Regions from separate parts of the Janibacter limosus genome, predicted to be linked through region 1. Evidence: riboswitches for the same ligand, from Rfam matches in the RefSeq annotation. Region 1 holds a riboswitch; each other region holds the start of a gene.
The links. Region 1 has a riboswitch for S-adenosylmethionine ahead of EXU32_RS08965 (bifunctional o-acetylhomoserine/o-acetylserine sulfhydrylase). Riboswitches for the same ligand answer to the same signal wherever they lie in the genome.
Positions count from the first base shown of each region.

Region 2: linked by a shared signal. The riboswitch ahead of EXU32_RS04380 (aminotransferase class V-fold PLP-dependent enzyme) and the one ahead of EXU32_RS08965 (bifunctional o-acetylhomoserine/o-acetylserine sulfhydrylase) in region 1 are both predicted to bind S-adenosylmethionine.
Region 3: linked by a shared signal. The riboswitch ahead of EXU32_RS16760 (OsmC family protein) and the one ahead of EXU32_RS08965 (bifunctional o-acetylhomoserine/o-acetylserine sulfhydrylase) in region 1 are both predicted to bind S-adenosylmethionine.

Region 1 is NZ_CP036164.1:1,874,258-1,877,520, forward strand. Features, by position in the region: gene EXU32_RS08955 (hypothetical protein) at 1-108, opposite strand, end outside; gene EXU32_RS08960 (hypothetical protein) at 108-410, opposite strand; gene EXU32_RS08965 (bifunctional o-acetylhomoserine/o-acetylserine sulfhydrylase) at 544-1,860, opposite strand; SAM riboswitch class IV at 1,879-1,991, opposite strand; gene EXU32_RS08970 (hypothetical protein) at 2,039-2,452, opposite strand; gene EXU32_RS08975 (hypothetical protein) at 2,439-2,807, opposite strand; gene EXU32_RS08980 (carboxyl transferase domain-containing protein) at 2,849-3,263, shown strand, end outside.
Region 2 is NZ_CP036164.1:899,163-902,425, reverse strand. Features, by position in the region: gene EXU32_RS04390 (DNA translocase FtsK) at 1-256, opposite strand, end outside; gene EXU32_RS04385 (prepilin peptidase) at 367-1,011, shown strand; SAM riboswitch class IV at 1,086-1,201, shown strand; gene EXU32_RS04380 (aminotransferase class V-fold PLP-dependent enzyme) at 1,242-2,456, shown strand; gene EXU32_RS04375 (ribonuclease J) at 2,527-3,263, opposite strand, start outside.
Region 3 is NZ_CP036164.1:3,476,253-3,479,515, forward strand. Features, by position in the region: gene ppk2 (polyphosphate kinase 2) at 1-319, shown strand, start outside; gene EXU32_RS16755 (YczE/YyaS/YitT family protein) at 413-1,102, shown strand; SAM riboswitch class IV at 1,141-1,255, shown strand; gene EXU32_RS16760 (OsmC family protein) at 1,287-1,751, shown strand; gene EXU32_RS16765 (SelB C-terminal domain-containing protein) at 1,806-3,263, opposite strand, start outside.

The DNA of each region.
Region 1 (3,263 bases):
CGCGGCCACCGTGTGGATGTTGGCGGCCACGGTCTTCAGCTCGTCGGCCTCCGCACGGATCATGGCGGGGTCGCCCTCCTCGATGGTCCCCGGGTCGTAGAGCGCCATCAGAGGATCCCTCGGTTGCGCTGGTCGACGAGGTCCTCGGTCTCGACGTACCAGGACCCGGCGTCCTTGGCCAGGCGGGCCAGCTCACGCAGCTGCTTGCACACCCGCGTGCGCTCCAGCTCGTAGTCCCCGATGGCTCCCTCGTACGCGTTGGTGCCCTCGAAGCTCGGGAAGCCGAAGGTCTCCACGAGGTCGTTGTTGGCCTTGGCCGCCTTCTCCTCCAGGTAGTCGGCGATGCTGGACAGCTGCCGCCCCAGCCCCTCGATGCCCGCGCTGTCGATCGATATGCGTTGTCCGCCCATGCCCCGACGGTACGAAAGAACGCCGCTGGGCCCGTGGAGATTTCCACAGGCCCAGCGGCGCGGACCCTTCGAGACGGTTGCTGCGCAACCTCCTCAGGGATCCAGGAGGATCAGGCTCCTCAGGGAGCGTTGGTCACTTCGCGGCGGCGAAGCCCTCCTCGAGGTCGGCGATGATGTCGTCGACGCTCTCGAGGCCGACCGACAGACGCACCAGGCCGGGGGTGACGCCGGCGGCGAGCCGGTCCTCCTCCGGGCCCTGCGAGTGGGTCGTCGACGCGGGGTGGATGACGAGCGAGCGCACGTCACCGATGTTGGCCAGGTGGCTGTGCAGCGTCAGCCCCTCGACGAACTTCTTGCCCGCCTCGAGCCCACCGGAGATCTCGAAGGAGATGACCGAGCCGGCGCCCTTGGGCGTGTACTTCTGCGCGGTGTCGTAGCTGGCGCTGGTCGGCAGCGAGGCCCACGTGACCTTGTCGACCTGCGCGTGGCCACCGAGGAACTCGGCGACCTTGGCGGTGTTGGCCAGGTGACGGTCCATCCGCAGCGAGAGGGTCTCGATGCCCTGACCGATGAGGAAGGCGTTGAAGGGCGAGATCGCCGGACCGAGGTCGCGCAGCAGCTGGACGCGCGCCTTGAGGATGAAGGAGAGGTTGGCGCCCATGACGCCGTTGATCCCCAGGTCCGGGCCGTAGCGCAGACCGTGGTAGCCCGGGTCCGGCTCGTTGTAGTTGGGGAACTTCTCCGGGTCGGCCGCGTAGTCGAACTTCCCTGCGTCGACGATGACACCGGCGATGGAGTTGCCGTGGCCCCCGAGGAACTTGGTGGCGGCGTGCACGACGACGTCGGCGCCGTGCTCGATCGGGCGCAGCACGTAGGGCGTGGCGATCGTGTTGTCGACGACCAGCGGGACACCGGCGGCGTGGGCGGCGTCGGCGATGGCGGCGATGTCCAGGACGACGTCCTTGGGGTTGCCGATGGTCTCGCCGAAGAAGGCCTTGGTGTTGGGCTTGACCGCGGCCTTCCACTGCTCGATGTCGTGCGGGTCCTCGACGAGCGTGACCTGGATGCCGTACTTGGGCAGGGTGTGCTGGAGGAGGTTGACCGTGCCGCCGTAGAGCGCGGCGCTGGCGACGATGTGGTCACCGGCCTCGGCGAGGTTCATCAGCGCGAGGGTGGTCGCGGACATGCCGGAGGCGGTCATCAGGGCGGCGATGCCGCCCTCGAGCGCGGCGATCTTCTGCTCGACCGCGTCCTGGGTCGGGTTCATGATCCGCGTGTAGATGTTGCCGAGCTCCTTGAGCCCGAAGAGGTTGGCGGCGTGCTCGGTGTCCTTGAAGACGTACGACGTCGTCTGGTAGATCGGCAGGTTCCGGGCGCCCGTGGTCGGGTCGGGGGCCTGGCCGGCATGGATCTGCTTCGTCTCGAAGCTCCACGTGGACTGGTCGGTCATGGGTTCACTCCTGTGCATGGTGCGCGCTTGACCGTGGCGGACGCCACGGACCGGGTCGTCTCCCGGGGCACCCCACCGCGGAGGAGGGTTGCCGGCCAGCAAGCCGGGGCTGTGCGCTGGCGCTCAAGACCTGCTCCGATGATAGGAAACGAGCCGCGGGCCACCAGCCCTGTCTCACCTAGCGGGCGGAGTGTCCAGATCGCGCGCGGTGGATCCACCACAAGCCGACGAAGGGGAGGACCAGCGGCAGGTAGCCGTAGCCGGACCCGTAGTGGGACCAGACCGTCTTGTCCGGGAAGAGGCTCGGTTGCAGGTAGGACAGCGTCCCCACCGTGAGGACACCGACGGCCTCGACGAGGATCGCCCCGGTGGCCACGCGGGCACCGGAGGCTCCCCCCTTCGCCAGGGCAACGGTCGCGACGATGTAGATCACGGCCGCGAGGGCCGAGAGCACGTACGCCAGCGGCGCCCGGTCGAGGTACTCGGTGATCTGCAGGACCGAGCGTCCGGTCGCGGCGAGCGCGAGGACGCCGTAGACGGCGACGACGATGCGACCCGGCCCCGTGCCGGTGCTGACCTCAGGCCGGGCCACTGGTCTGCCAGATCTGCAGGATGCGGTAGGTCATGACGCCCACGGTGAAGGCGCCGGCGATGACGACGCCCATCGCCCAGCGGGTCTTCTCCTTCAGCGCGATGAAGACGACGATCGGGGGCAGGATCGGCAGGGTGAGGGCGTAGGCGAGCATCGTCGCGCCCTCCCCCGTGCCGGTGACCTGCCGGTGGACGATCGCGGTCACGACGGCGAGCACGACGAGGCCGAGCTCGACGACGGCGGTCACGAGGAGCAGCGCGTCGTCGACGAGCCGGTTGATCGCGAGGTAACCCAGGGAGAGGATCCCGAGCACGCCGACAGCGATCATCACGAAGGTGGTCAGAGGCACAAGCACCGGGCAAGGTTACCCAGCCCCGGCGGTGGGACCATCACGGCATGAGTACTTCGCGCCCCGGTGCCCAGCAGCTCATCGCCTCCGTGGTCGATGCCGACAGCCATGTCTCGTGGGACCAGCCCCTCGACCTGGACGGCCTCGACGACACCTATCGCGCGACGATGGCCAAGGCAGCCGAGCGCGCCGGCACCGACGAGTCGATCCTCACCGGGCGGGCCACCATCCGCGGTCACGAGGTCGCGCTCATCGTCGGCGAGTTCCGCTTCCTCGGTGGCTCGATCGGCCGGGCGGCCGCCGGGCGGATCGTCGCCGCCATCCGCCGGGCGACCACCGAGCGCCTCCCGCTGATCGCGGCGACCGCCAGCGGTGGCACGCGGATGCAGGAGGGCACACCGGCCTTCATGACGATGGTCGACATCTCGGCGGCGGTCGTGGCGCACAAGGGCGCCGGACTGC
Region 2 (3,263 bases), 980 kb from region 1:
CGATCTGGCTGGCGCTGTGGCCGATCCGCCGCACTCCCGAGCCGGTCGCGTGGGCGACGCCCATCCAGGTCTTGTGCACCGCGGCCAGTGGCAGGGGCAGGCCGCCCCCTGAAGCCGATGAGGTGCGGGAGGCGGAGGTCTTCCCCTTGGCAGCGGTCTTGGCAGGGGCCTTGCGACCCGCTGGGCGGGTGCTGCCCTTGGGGCGCGACGAGGCGCCCTTGGTGCTGCGCGAGGTGGTCGACGGACGAGTGGCCATGTTCCGCAGGGTAGGCGAAAGCCACCCCTGACACACGCGTCACACGCGCAACAGGGCCAACCTGTGGGTATCCGTCGGCGCGCGGCTCGTGCGCCCAGTAGCGTCGCCGCATGGACCCCCGCACCCCGCTCGTCGTGCTCGCGGCGCTCGCCTGCGGTCTCGTCGGGTGGCAGTGGTTGCGCGCCGGCACCTACCGACGACCGGGCGAAGGGGGTCCCCTCCCCCGCCATCTCTGGGTCCCGGCGCTCGCTCCCTTCGTCGGGCTGGCCGTGGAGCGCTCGCTGACGGACCGCCCCTGGCCGGTGCTGCTCGCCCCCCTGACCCTCGGCCTCGTCGGCCTGGTCCTCGCGGCAGTCGACGCCGACGTCCACCGCCTGCCCAACGCGCTCACCGTGCCGCTCGTCCCGGTCGCCGCGGTCCTGCTCACCGGAGCCTCCGCCGCGACCGGCGACTGGGGTGCTCTGGCCAGGGCCACCGTCGCAGCGGTCCTGGTCGGCGGCGTGGCAATCCTCCTGGCCTTCTTCCTCCACGGCCGATCCATCGGCATGGGCGACGCCAAGCTGCTCGTCTCGATCGCCCCGACCCTGGCGTGGCTGGGGTGGGCGCAGCTCGTCGTGGGGATCTGGTTGGGCTTCGTCCTCGGCGGGATCGTCGCTCTCGCACTGCTGCTCGCCCGGCGGGCGACCCGCTCGACGCAGCTGGCCTTCGGCCCCTGGCTCGTCGCCGGCGCGGTCCTGGCCATCGCCCTGGCCTGATGTCCCACGTTGCGAGACGACCTCGGTGAGCGCTCGACAGCCCCCCGAACCGGTGCGCTACTGTCCTGACCCAAGGTCACGAGTACCAGCGACAAGCCCCGGCTAGCTGGTCGGCAACCCTCCTTCCGCGGTGGGGTGCTCCGGGTGACGACCTGGCCGGCGACGACCAGTTGCCCGGCAAGCGCGGACCCGTGGCGACGCTCGGGTCCACAGGACCCAGGAGCACTGTCATGACCGTTTCCGATGTGCACACCACCACCCTCCTGCCCGAGCTCGTCTCCGCCGGGCTGAGCTACCGCGACAAGGACGGCTCGGTCGTCGAGTACGCCCACCTCGACCACGGCGCCACCACGCCCGCCTTCGCCGCCGTCGCCCAGGAGGTGGCCGCCGCTGCGGTGACCTACTCCTCCGTGCACCGCGGCGCAGGCTTCGCCTCGCGCGTGACCAGCTCACGCTACGAGCAGGCCCGCGAGAGCGTCGCCGACTTCGTCGGGGCGCGCGAGGACGACCAGGTCGTCTTCACCCGCAACACGACCGACTCCTTCAACCTGCTGGCGCGGGCACTGCCCGAGGGGACCAAGGTCTTCGTCTTCGCCTCCGAGCACCACGCCGCGCTGCTCCCGTGGGGCGATGCGCTGCGCCTGCCGGTGCCGCACAGCCACGACGAGGCCGTCGACCTGCTCGACCAGGCCCTGCGCAACCACCCTGCCGAGCACCGACTGGTCGTCGCGACCGGCGCCTCCAATGTCACCGGTGAGCACTGGCCGATCGAGCGGCTCTCGGCGCTGGCCCGCCAGCACGGCGCCCGCTTCGCCCTCGACGCCGCCCAGGTCGCGCCCCACCGCCGGGTCGACATCGAGGCCCTCGGCATCGACTGGGTCGCCTTCAGCGGTCACAAGATCTACGCCCCCTTCGGCGCCGGGGTGCTCGTCGGCCGCAGGGACTGGCTCGACGCCGCCGACCCCTACCTCGCCGGCGGCGGCGCGTCGGCCCACGTCGGGCCCGACACGACCGAGTGGGCCTGCGGCCCGGCCCGCCACGAGGCCGGCTCCCCCAACGTCCTCGGCGCCGTCGCGCTGGCCACGGCCTGCGAGATCATCGCCGAGCACGAGCGGGCCATCGTCGACCACGAGCAGGCACTGCGCATCCGACTCCTCGCGGGCCTCGCCGGGATCGAGGGCGTGCACGTGCACACCCTCTTCGGTGGTGGGGACGGCGCTCCCGTCGCGTCGATCACCGTCGACGGGTACGACAGCGGTGAGGTCGCGCGCATCCTCGGCGACGACCACGGCATCGGCGTGCGGGACGGCAAGTTCTGCGCCCACCTGCTCGTCGACGACCTGCTCTCGGAGCACGAGCAGGACAGCGCCGTGCGGATCAGCGCCGGCCTCGGGAGCACCCCCGAGCACATCGACCGGCTCCTGGCCGCGCTGCGCGCCCTCTGACCGAGCCCTCCTCGGGCGAGGCGAAGGGAGGTCCCGGCAGGCTCCCTTCGCCTCGGCAGGAGGTACCCGCTCAGGCCTCGATGACCACCGGGATGATCATCGGGCGCCGGCGGATCTTGCCGCCCACCCAGCCACCGATGGCGCGGCGCACGACGCGCTGCAGCTGGTGGGTGTCGGTCGTGCCCTTGCTCGCGGCCTCGTCGAGGGCCGCGATGATCGTGGGCTTGACCTGGGTGAAGATCTCGTCGTCCTCGGCGAAGCCGCGGGCGGTGATCTCCGGACCGGCGATGACCTTGCCGGTCGAGGAGTCGACGACGATGGTCACGGAGATGAAGCCCTCGTCGCGCAGGATGCGGCGGTCCTTGAGCAGGTCCTCGGTGGCCCCGCCGACGCTCGAGCCGTCGACGTAGACGTAGCCGCACGGCACGGACCCGACGATCCGGGCGCGCCCGTCGACGAGGTCGGCCACGACACCGTCCTCGGCGAGCACGACATGGTCGGGGTCGACGCCGGTCTGCATCGCCAGATCGGCATTGGCGACGAGGTGGCGCCACTCGCCGTGGACCGGCATGACATTGCGCGGCTTGACGATGTTGTAGCAGTAGAGCAGCTCGCCGGCACTCGCGTGGCCCGAGACGTGCACCTTGGCGTTGCCCTTGTGGACCACGTCGGCGCCGAGCCGCATCAGGCCGTTGATGACGCGGTAGACGGCATTCTCGTTGCCGGGGATGAGGCTGGAGGCGAGCAGCACGGTGTCGCCGTCGCCGACGTCGATGCGGTGGTCGCGGTTGGCCATCCGTGACAGTG
Region 3 (3,263 bases), 1.6 Mb from region 1:
GGTGACCCAGCAGGAGCAGCGCACCCGCTTCGCGATCCGCCAGATCGACCCCGTGCGTCGGTGGAAGCTCTCCCCGATGGACCTCGAGAGCCTCGACAAGTGGGACGAGTACACGGCGGCCAAGGAGGCGATGTTCGAGCGGACGGACACCCGGCACGCGCCCTGGATCGTCATCAAGTCCAATGACAAGAAGCGGGGGCGGATCAACGCGATCCGCTACTTCCTCAACCAGTTCGACTACGAGGGCAAGGACACGGCCGTCGTCTACGCCCCGGACAGGAAGGTCGTCGCTCGCGGGAAGAAGCTCATCGGGGACTGAACCTGCCACTGGTGGCGCCGGCGGACCGACTCCTCGCCGCGATCCTGGAGCGCCAGGTCGACACCCTCGGCCTTGCAGGTGCAAGGTGACCTCGTGACGAAGAATGCTGCACGACCCACCCAGCCACGCAACCGGGCACTGGCCGACATCGGCCCCATCGATCAGCTGAGGGCCGGCAGGCTGACGATCCGCCTCCCTCTCCTGCTCGTCGGGCTCTTCCTCTACGGCGGGTCGATGGCCATGGTCATCCGCGGGACGCTCGGGCAGATCCCGTGGGACGTCCTGCACGTCGGCGTCTCCCACCACATCCCGCTGAGCTTCGGCACGATCGTCATCTGCGTCTCGCTGCTCGTGCTGCTGGGCTGGATCCCGCTGCGGCAGAAGCCCGGTGTCGGCACGATCGGCAACGCCCTGCTCATCGGTCCGTCGGCCGACATCGTCCTGTCGCTGATCGACCCGCCGGAGCACATCGCCTGGCGGCTCGTGCTCACCCTCGGCGGGATCGTGCTCAACGGGGTCGCGACCGGCATGTACATCGGCTCGCAGTTCGGCCCCGGCCCCCGCGACGGGCTGATGACCGGGCTGGCCCGGGTCAGTGGTCGCTCGATCCGGGTGGTGCGCACCGGCCTCGAGGTCGCGGTGGTCGTCGTCGGCTGGCTGCTCGGAGGCGTCGTCGGTCTGGGCACCGTCATCTACGCCCTGGCGATCGGCCCCCTCGCGCAGCTCTTCCTGCCGCTCTTCACCGTGGACCTGAAGCAGCCCGTCCCGCCCATTGATACATAACTGGACGTTATGGGTGGCTGTGTGTCATCTTATGTGTAGGTCATGAGTCCCAGCGCGAAGCCCCGGCTTGCTGGGCGGCAACCCTCCACCCTCGGTGGGGTGCCCCGGGTGACGACCAGGGCGTCGGCCGACCGGCCGCGCCAAGCGCGGGTTCGCCAGAGCCCTTGATCTTCAGGAGCCATCCATGACTGCAACTGCTGTCCCCACCACCCTGCTCGAGGTCACCACCCAGGGCTCGCTCGTCACCGGGACCGAGGTGACCCTCACCAGCCGCCAGTTCAGCTACACGATCGACGAGCCACCGGCCCTGGGCGGCACCGACAAGGGCGCCAACCCGGTCGAGCACCTGCTCGCTGCGCTCGCCTCCTGCACCGTCATCAGCTACCAGGTCTGGGCCGACAAGCTCGGCCTCACGGTCGACACGATCGACGTCGACCTGCGTGGCGACCTCGACCTCGCCGGCTTCCTCGGCACGGACGACTCGGTGCGACCGGGGTTCCAGGGCATCGAGCTGGGCATTAAGGTCTCCGGTCCCGAGAGCGAGGCCGAGTACCGGCGTCTCGAGCAGGCGGTCGCCGCCCACTGCCCGGTGCTCGACAACCTGACGAACGGCGTGCCGGTGACCACGAGCCTCGAGGTCGCTGCCTGAGCGATCTGCATCCGACCGCGAACCCCTGCAGGCCCTGCCTGTGGGGGTTCGTCGTCAGCGGGCGACCTCGCGGAGCGTGCCGTCGACCCTCCGGGTCCACCCTCGCGCGTCGAGGTGCTCCAGCAGGGGTACCGCGACGCGTCGCGTGGTCCCGAGCGCCTGCCGCGCCTGGCTGAGGGTGAAGGGTTGCTCCAGCCCCGCGAGCACGCGCATCGCCCGAGCCGGGGCGTCGGGCAGCAGCACGACCTCGTCGGGCAGCCGCATGACCCGACCGAGCCGCTCGGCGGCAGCCAGCTCCGCGGTACCCAGCCCGAGGTCGGCGAGCTCACCCCGATCCGCCGCGACGAAGGGGGTGCCCCGCAACCTCTCCTCGAGAGCCGCGATCCCCGCCTCCGCGGGTCCGAGGCCGGCTGCCGCAGCGTCGTGGACCCGGCCGTCGGTGACGGTCAGCTCGACCTCCGCTGCCAGCGTCGGCACGAGTGCCTGACCTAGGGCGGTCGGCAGGTGTGTGGGCAGACCCAGGGAGCGTGCGGCCTCCGCCAGAGGCAGGCCGGCGCTCAGCGCATCGGACGCGTGACGCGCCCGGACCGCCTTGGCCAGACGGTCGCGCCACAGCTGCAGAGCGTCGGGGTCGATCCACCAGTCGCCGTGCTGCACAGCGCTGCTCGGTGCCTCGAGGCCCAGCCGATCGAGCACCCCTGCGTGGTCGGCCGCGCGGGAGGTCAGGCGGACCCCGGCCAGGGCCTCGGGGGAGGGGCCGGCAGCGGTGAGGGCCTGCCCCCTGCGTCCCGCGGCTCCGCGGCGGGTCAGCGGGAGCGGGTCGACGTCGAGGACCCGCACCGCCCACAGTCGGCGGCTGCCCGCGTCGCGCAGGATCGCCCGGTCGCCGACCCGCCACGGCAGGTCGACGTCGGCTGAGAGGCGGGCCAGCCCGTCCGCGAGCGGACGCACGTGGACGGCGATGTCGAGCGACCCGACGTGCAGCGTTGCCCGGTCGACGCCCCTGTCGTGGTCACCCTCACCCTGCATCTGCCGAGGCAGATGCGCGGATTCGGTGACGGCCACCTCGGTCAACGCGACGTCGATGACCGATGCCAGCTCGAAGGCTCCCGGCGTGAGCAGCGCGAGCGAACGGCCGACCTCGTCGGACTCGACCCGGCGCAGGTTGACCGCGACCCGAGAGACCGGTCCGACCTCCTCGCGAGCGGAGTCCTGGCTGTGCAAGCCGCGCACGCTCACCTCACGAGCGCGTCCGTGGTCCAGCAGTGTCAGGCGGTCGCCGGCCCGGACCGTGCCGGCGCCGAGCGTGCCGGTGACGACCGTCCCCGCGCCCGAGACCGAAAAGCTGCGGTCGCCCCAGAGCCGCACGGGCGCACCGGGATCCGGCTCGGACAGTCGCCCTGCCAGGTCGTCGAGAGCGACCCGCAGCGCGTCCATGCCGTCGCCGCGGACGGCCGACACCTCCACCGCCGGTACGTCGAGCCCGGCCTCCGTCAACCGCCGGGTGGCCTC